2 regions of the Providencia stuartii genome follow, and region 2 is predicted to be linked to the other one. Evidence: predicted binding sites of a transcription regulator. Region 2 holds the regulator's gene; the other holds the start of a gene.

Region 1 (4,219 bases), 1.0 Mb from region 2:
CGCACTCTTACCACATAAATTATCAATTTTTTTACATATTATTAACACAATTTATTTCTTAATATTCGAATATCGAGCTATTTGATTGATAGGTAAATTCTATATCAAAAATAAGTGTAACCTTTCAAGTTTAGCTGGGGTTAAATGCATAAATGGTAAAATAAAAAAAATGCCATAAATGATAAGTAATATACTTACGATTTACGGCACTTATTATTTTACTATAAATATAATATCAGGCTTTGTTGCACAGCTTCTCTGCTGCTAACTTAAGCGGTTGAATACGCTCTTCGGTGGTTTTCTGTGTATCAATGGGCTTTAATAGCACATCAATTGGTTGAGCTTTTATCTCTTTATTCTTCATCTGGCTATCCGCGACATCATTAAGTGGGTATTGCATTAGTGTCGCTGGATTGATCACAATAAGTGCCCCATTGCCTCGGCACTCTAGCATCACCTCTTCACGGGTAAATGGCCAATCATCACCAAATTGCTTTTTACTCACGGTCTCGATAGGGGCAGCTGCCACACTAAAAGTGGTACTTACCAACAACATAGAATAAAGCGCTAATTTCAGTTTCATGAAAATTACCTTGTTAGAACATCAAATTCATTATCGTATTATTATACCGGCTGATAAGTTGCAAAAATAGCGACAGCCAAAATGGCCACACTTCCTAACAACAATTCAATCCAGCTATTAACAATCAAATATTGTAATCGCCCTTTTCTTTTGATCGTCGGCACCAGTATATAACGATTAATCAAGGCGAGTAGGACCATTAACGCGACTAAACCAATTTTTAACCAAAGCCAAGATTGATATTCTGAGCCAGAATAGCTTAACGGCCAATTTGGCAATAATGTTATCGAACTCATGATCCCTGTCATTAATACCAATACCACAGCAACATGTCCTGCACGTGAGAAACGAATCAAACTAACAAATATTTGCTTATCTAAGCCTGTAGCTAATTCATTTTTATCACGTAAAAATTGAATGCAAATCAGGAATGGCCACAAACCACCAAACCAATAGGCTGAGCTGATAAGATGAATGAATTGATTCAAACGATGTAGGCCCCCTATTAAACCATCATGCATCGCTGCATGACCAATAAGAGCATGTAATCCGAGTAGAATAATCGAAAGTATTAACAGCAGGTATAAACGAAGATTTTGTGAACGAATAAAAACAACGACAAGCGTCATTAAGGAAAAGAGTAATTCCCAACGCCATACTTGACCGAATGTTGTACTAAAAACGCTCTTCCAAATATCAATATCAAGTGTATCTTCCCAGCCATCTCCCATTAACCCAGCTTGAGCAGACATCCACGCAAAAGCAGTAAGTGCCGTGATGACTGCACTAAAGATAATCGCACGATTAAGGAGCTGACGAAGAACCTGACGAAAAGCGCCAACACTGAGAACAGCCGCGAATATTGACATACCACACATCAACATCGCAGCGACAAAATGGGAAAAGCGTATGACTGTATAAAATGCCTCTAGAGACATGATTATTTCACAGTAAAGCTATATTCACCCTTTGTTTTATGTCCATCGACAGAAACAACACTCCAATTAACATCATACTTACCGGTCGCAAGGTTGCTTTCGATAGGTACGATAACCTTGGTATCATTACTTGGGTCTAATGCCGGTTTACCTGTTTTCACTACACTATTATCAGGCCCCGTCACTTTTACCTTAGTAAAGTTGATCTCAATACCTTCAGAGAAGTTTAGGGTAATTGACTCTGGAGCTTGTTCTACTGAAGCGCCCTCTGCTGGAAGTTGATCTTTTAAATGCGCATGCGCAAATGCCTGTTGAAATGACATGCCTAAAAACAGTACAGCAACCGCACTTAATTTGCGCCACGATGATTTGAGTTGATAGATTGGCATAGTAACCCCTTAATTTGCAGGTGAATTTAGATTTATTGCCAACCATTATACGGAAGAAATACGCTTTATCGCCAAAAAAATCGATTTAGCTGTTTAAGGTGTGATTATTGACACAAAATGAAAAGAAAAAGGCTCATGAATGTTGAAATTAATCACTACGATTCATAAGCCTATTGATGTTTTATATTAAACGTGTGCAGCGGCAGACATATTTTTTAGATCTTTATCCAATAAGAATAGCGCTTTGCCACTTTCACCCACCATATCCAGTTTATCCAGAATGGATTTAAATAATTTCTCTTCTTCATGCTGCTCTGCAACATACCACTGTAAGAAATTAAACGTAGAATAATCTTGCGTAGTCATCGCTAAATGCGCCAACTTATTAATTTCTGCTGTAATCTGCTGTTCGTGCTGATAAGTTTGTGTAAATACATCAGCAATAGATTTGAAATCAACCGGTGGAGCTGCAATTTGACCTAACTTCGGTAATGCACCTGTATCACTTAAGTAGTCAAATAAACGCTGCATATGTTCCATTTCTTCTTGAGAATGCGCTTTTAAAAACGCCGCAGCACCTTCAAAGCCTTTATCGCTACACCATGCACTCATTTGTAAATATAAATTAGCAGAATAAAACTCAAGATTTAACTGCTCATTCAATTTATTGATCATATCATTTGTTAACATATTCTTTCCTTAGCTGTTAAGATTAATTCCATTATTATGCATATAATAAAAATAATTAAAACCCTAAAACAATAATAAAACATAAAAATATAATCTACTGATAATTAATAACTTTACGTAAGATTAACAATAATCAATCTCATTATCTTTATTCATGTCATTTCATTATTTCTCATGAGGAACAAGAATTATTCTTATTTAAAAACACATTATATCATTATGGTTATTGATTAATTTATTACGTGTTTTATATGCAAAATTCTCTTTTTTATAAAAAGTATTAAATTATTTATATCTCTTCAAACATCATGAATCTAGTGATTTTTATCCATAAATTGCTACACTATCCTCTCTACAATGAAGTGATTGAGAGTGGATATGAGCTATAATCTTGCATTATTACCTAAAGACGAAATGGATAAAATCAACGTAGATCTTCAAGCTTCCGGAGTTGCCTTTAAAGAGCGTTATAATATCGCCGTCATTGCAGAAGCCGTTGAACAAGAACAACCTGAACATCTTCGAAACTATTTTAGGGAAAGGTTGATCCACTATCGTCAACTCTCACAACATTTTTCTCGTCTTCCATACGAGCCTAAAAATCGTTAGACGTTATCAAGCGTCATAAAAAAGGGAAGCTAAATGCCTCCCTTTCCTATCAATACTTAAATAATATATTGAGGATTATTTTGTAGAGTTATAAGTGATCGTGGATTTTTCACAATCAACTACCACGTTATAATGTAAATCCTGTTTAGATCCTCTTACCGTTAACGGCACTTGATAACCTGTCGCCGTTTTAGTCACTTCTTGATTATTCACCCAAGCAACTGCTTTTTTACCCACCAATGCCTTTTCATCTCCCCAACGAGGTAGACGATTGTTCATAAAATCATTTTTAACTTGTGCAGCGATTTGAGGCTCTGCTAATTTTTCACAGCTAATAAAGGGGGCTGCTTTGCCTTCTTCTTGATTAGCGCTGAATGCAATTGAACTGAACAACAATGCACAGCTACCTAAAGCAAAACCGATTTTTTTTCCAGCCTTCATGCTTCCTCCGATCCCTATAAAATGTTAGGTAACAAATTAGTTCAGTGACCATAGTTAATTTTTTACGACATTTATCTCATCTAACTAAAATAGTCGAAATATTTATAAACTGCCAGAAATGGTATGACTTAACTAATATGTATCAGATTTTAGCATAAATGTTAATAGTTTGTTTTACTCATATTTATTTTATTCTTCAAACCGAGCATGAATCTGCTCTTTATCTTTATGCTTCTCACGAATTTCTTGTGCGACCAGTGCGATCGCTTCCCCACTGCTCATTCCATCTGCCATTAGTTGATGAATGCGTTCAACAGCTTCCTGTTGTTCTTGATGATTGAGTGCAGGCATGCCTGAAAACATCTTTACCTCTCTTCTTACTGGTTAATCATTAAGTGATTTAGGTGAAAATAAAAAATTTTAGCCTAATTTTAACAGCTGTTAGCTGTTTAAGATAAGATATATGCTAATCTGGACAGTAATTCTTTTTGTGGATTTTTAGATTAGTATAGACAAATGGTTATCAATAAAATACAACTTCCTTATCATCCTGATGCAGCTATTGATTA
Region 2 (4,219 bases):
CAGAAGCCGATAAGCCTAGTGTGGCGACAATGATTGTGAAAGATAAACCTCGTATGGATTATCGAGGAGTATTTTTAGATGTAGGAAGAAACTTCCATAGTAAACAGATGGTTAAACGTTTAATTGACCAAATGTCTCGTTATAAATTAAATAAATTCCACTTTCACTTAACCGATGATGAAGGATGGCGAATTGAAATTCCGGGGTTACCTGAGCTTACAGAGGTGGGAAGCCAACGCTGTCATGATTTGGATGAACAAACGTGTTTATTACCGCAGTTAGGATCGGGGGCAGAGAATAATAATATGGGAAGCGGCTATTTTACCCGTGATGACTATATTGACATTTTACGCTATGCCAAAGATCGTAATATTGAGGTCATCCCTGAAATAGATATGCCTGCACATGCCCGTGCCGCCGTTGTTTCAATGGAAGCTCGTTATAACAAATTAAAAGCGGCTGGCAATGAGGCTGCCGCGAGTGAATACCGCTTAGTTGATCCATCGGATACATCAGTAACAACCTCTGTCCAATTCTACGATAAACGCAGTTATTTAAATCCTTGTTTAGATTCCTCTAAAAACTTTGTTAATAAAGTGGTCAGTGAGGTTATGCAAATGCACAAGGAGGCGGGGGTTCCATTAAAAACATGGCACTTTGGTGGTGATGAAGCGAAAAATATTCGTTTAGGTGCGGGTTTCCAAGATAAAGCAGGCAATATCGAACCGGGCAAAGGCATAATCGATAAACAAATAGAAGATAAGCCATGGGCGAAATCGGAAGCGTGTCAGGCATTGATCAAGCGAGGTGATGTGAGTGACTTTGATCATCTCTCCAGCCATTTTGCTAAACAAGTGAGTGAAAGTTTACAGCAAAAAGGGGTGACAACAATGCAAGCTTGGCAGGATGGTTTGAAAGATGCTTCTAGTGCAAACGATTTTGCAACGGATAATGTCAGGGTTAACTTCTGGGATACACTGTATTGGGGAGGATTCGATTCGGCGAATGATTGGGCTAATAAAGGTTATCAAGTGGTCATTTCGAACCCTGACTATGTGTATTTAGATATGCCTTATGAAGTCAATCCAAATGAAAGTGGCTATTACTGGGCGACCCGAGCGAGTGACGAACAAAAAATCTTTTCTTTTGCGCCTGATAATTTACCACAAAATGCGGAAACTTCCGTTGATAGGGATGGTAACTCATTTAGTGCGAAAAGTGATAAGCCATGGCCAGGTGTCTATGGTCTTTCTGGACAACTATGGAGCGAAGCTGTAAGGACGGATGATAAGGCGGAATACATGCTATTTCCTCGCATCCTGCCTTTAGCTGAAAGGGCATGGCATAAAGCGCAATGGGAAAATCAGTACCAAATAGGTCGTGAATATATCGGCGGTAAAACCAATTATGTTTCACAGCAAAAACTGGCAGATGATTGGAGCCGTTTTGCGAGTCTCGTTGGTATGAAAGAGTTACCCCGTCTAGATAGAGCAGGGGTGGCTTATCGTATCCCTGTGCCTGGTGCGAAAATTGAAAATGGCCTTTTACTCGCCAATATCAGTTATCCAGGTTTAGTGATTGAATATGCTTTAGCAGATAGCGACCATTGGCAAACGTATTCAGCACAAAAGCCTCCAAAGGTTAAGGGTAATGTAAAAGTACGAGCCAAAAACCCAGCTGGAACAAGAACAAGTCGTGTAGAAACGGTGGTGCAAAAATAACGAGAGACTATGAGGGTGGTGCCAGAGCGTACCACCTTTTTAAATGCTAGGTTTAACCGCCTATTACAGTACTCGTGTATGTTTAATAGATGATGATTGCCAAGAAATTAACGCTTTCAGCTTCAATAGACACCGCTTTTTTCTATATCCAGACGACATGTATTTTGAGGAGACTCAGTAATCTCGTCATTGGCACTTAGGTGCTTTATCTTTTCTAATACACCTTTCCCTGACAATCGCAGCATCAGGTTCATCGTAAACTGTTAGCTATTTATAGTTAGCTGAGTTTATAGATACAATATAATGATGCGACTGTTTGATTAACGTCTGTTTTGTCATGAGATCGATGATTGGAAAATAGAAGGATGGGAGAGATGATGACTCAGGATGTTTTTCTTGATAAATAAGGCAAGCTGACGCAAGACATGCGTCAGTATTTAGCGATAAACAAAAGAAAACCCCATGTGATTCATGAGGTTTATCAGTATATATAAGGAGCTAAATACGTTCCTTTTTATGAATTATGTTAATGGTTTTTCAACCATTAAATTACTCTTTTGCTTCGTGAGCATCCGCATTTTCGCGGCAATCGCCATCAGCACAGTGACCATATAGGTACAAGCTGTGGTTAGAGAGTTTAATACCATGGCGTGCAGCAATATTGGTCTGACGTTCTTCAATGGATTTATCAGAGAATTCGATAACTTTACCACAATCTAAACAAATCAGATGATCGTGGTGGTGCTGTTGAGTCAGTTCAAAAACGGATTTACCGCCTTCAAAGTTATGACGTGTGACAATGCCAGCATCATCAAATTGGTTCAATACGCGGTATACCGTAGCCAGACCGATCTCTTCGCCCATATCAATGAGTTTTTTATAGAGATCTTCCGCACTGACGTGATGGCACTCAGGCTCCTGAAGTACTTCCAATATCTTTAATCTTGGAAGAGTGACTTTGAGTCCAGCATTCTTCAATGCTTTGTTGTTGTCTGTCATGCGGGTTTGTCCTGTATCTTAAATCATAAATTTAACAATAATGAGACATTTTTAACATAAGCTCAGTTGTCATCGAAACTGATTTACAATTATAGGCATGGAAATAAAAAATAGAAACCATGCTCTGTCTCATTATTATAATAGTTTCATTTTATTTCTATCGTCAGCTTAGCCCAAAATTTCGGCTAGAGACATCTCTTCTGAAATTTGTTGTACCCATGCATCAACGCGTTCTTCAGTCAGCTCAGGCTGGCGGTCTTCATCAATAGCAAGGCCGATAAAGTGATTATCATCTGCCATACCTTTAGACACTTCAAAATGGTAGCCATCTGTAGGCCAATGACCGACAATGACAGCGCCACGTGGTTCAATAATATCGCGAATGGTCCCCATTGCATCACAGAAGTATTCTGCGTAGTCTTCTTGGTCACCACAGCCAAATAGCGCGACAAGTTTGCCATCAAAATCAATTTCTTCGAGGGTTGGGAAAAAGTCATCCCAATCACATTGAGCTTCGCCGTAATACCAAGTTGGGATACCGAGAAGTAGAATATCGAATGCTTCAATATCTTCTTTGCTGCATTTAGCAATATCATGAACTTCCGCGTTCTCACTGCCTAATCTCTTTTGGATCATCTTGGCAATATTTTCTGTATTACCAGTGTCACTACCGAAGAAAATGCCTATGACTGCCATAAAGTGAATAACCTCTTGTTTTTCCAATCTGGTTTGTTCAAGCCAGATAGGGCTAAATTTGAACTAAAATAACGAGAATTTTGGCCCTATTTTGGCGAAAAAGCGTGAATAAATCTGTCGAATTTGTGTGATTTAGAAGAGGAAATCATTCACCAGAAGGCTCGTAGACCAGTGCTAGTTGTGACATCAACATTTCTTCTATTAGCTCACTACGGCTCATGTTTTTTTCATCAGCCAATTGATTCAATATGGCCACTGCATCTTCATTGAGTTTTAATTCGACGCGGCGTAGTCCTTTGACCTTATCACGCTTAAGTTGGTTTCGTTTGTTAATTCTTAATTGTTCATCCCGCGATAGCGGACTTGTTTTAGGTCGCCCAGGCCTGCGTTCCTCAGCGAACAAATCAAGGGTAGTGCGATCAGTTTGTTCTTTTGCCATATTTTTTTAATGCTAAAGGGCGTGTACCAATAATCCAGCGCGCAATGATACCCTAGCTGACTCCCTTGTACCATAGCGTATATGGAGCGAAAGTTATTGATAGTAAAAAAAAGAATGATTTGCTTGAAAAAGCACCAATCTAGATTCTATTGGTGCTAATTAAGCACAATTTACTGGGTCTGCTGCCGCCACAGATGGGCATAAACGCCATTTTTCTGTAGTAAATTTGGGTGGGTATCGATTTCGGCAATTTCGCCATTGCGAATAACACAAATCCTATCGGCATACTGAATCGTGTTTAAGCGATGTGCGATACTGATGACTGTCCTTCCTTTAGTAATAAGTGGCATATTCTTCATGATTG

Evidence for each region. The regulator Fur, encoded in region 2, represses iron uptake genes when iron is present. The targets are predictions, from matches to a motif close to ATAATAATGAGAACNACTATCAA.
Region 1: the regulator Fur is predicted to act here: its motif matches at 2,727-2,749, upstream of ftnA (non-heme ferritin).

What each region holds. Positions count from the first base shown of each region.
Region 1 covers NZ_CP119546.1:2,129,604-2,133,822, reverse strand. Annotated here, with positions in the region: gene P2E05_RS09300 (YebY family protein) at 236-583, opposite strand; gene copD (copper homeostasis membrane protein CopD) at 625-1,521, opposite strand; gene copC (copper homeostasis periplasmic binding protein CopC) at 1,524-1,910, opposite strand; gene ftnA (non-heme ferritin) at 2,097-2,600, opposite strand; gene P2E05_RS09280 (DNA polymerase III subunit theta) at 2,979-3,209, shown strand; gene yebF (protein YebF) at 3,285-3,650, opposite strand; gene P2E05_RS09270 (YoaH family protein) at 3,840-4,013, opposite strand; gene pabB (aminodeoxychorismate synthase component 1) at 4,167-4,219, shown strand, end outside.
Region 2 covers NZ_CP119546.1:3,140,011-3,144,229, reverse strand. Annotated here, with positions in the region: gene P2E05_RS13985 (beta-N-acetylhexosaminidase) at 1-1,721, shown strand, start outside; gene fur (ferric iron uptake transcriptional regulator) at 2,271-2,720, opposite strand; gene fldA (flavodoxin FldA) at 2,889-3,416, opposite strand; gene ybfE (LexA regulated protein) at 3,562-3,855, opposite strand; gene P2E05_RS13965 (type I secretion system permease/ATPase) at 4,026-4,219, opposite strand, start outside.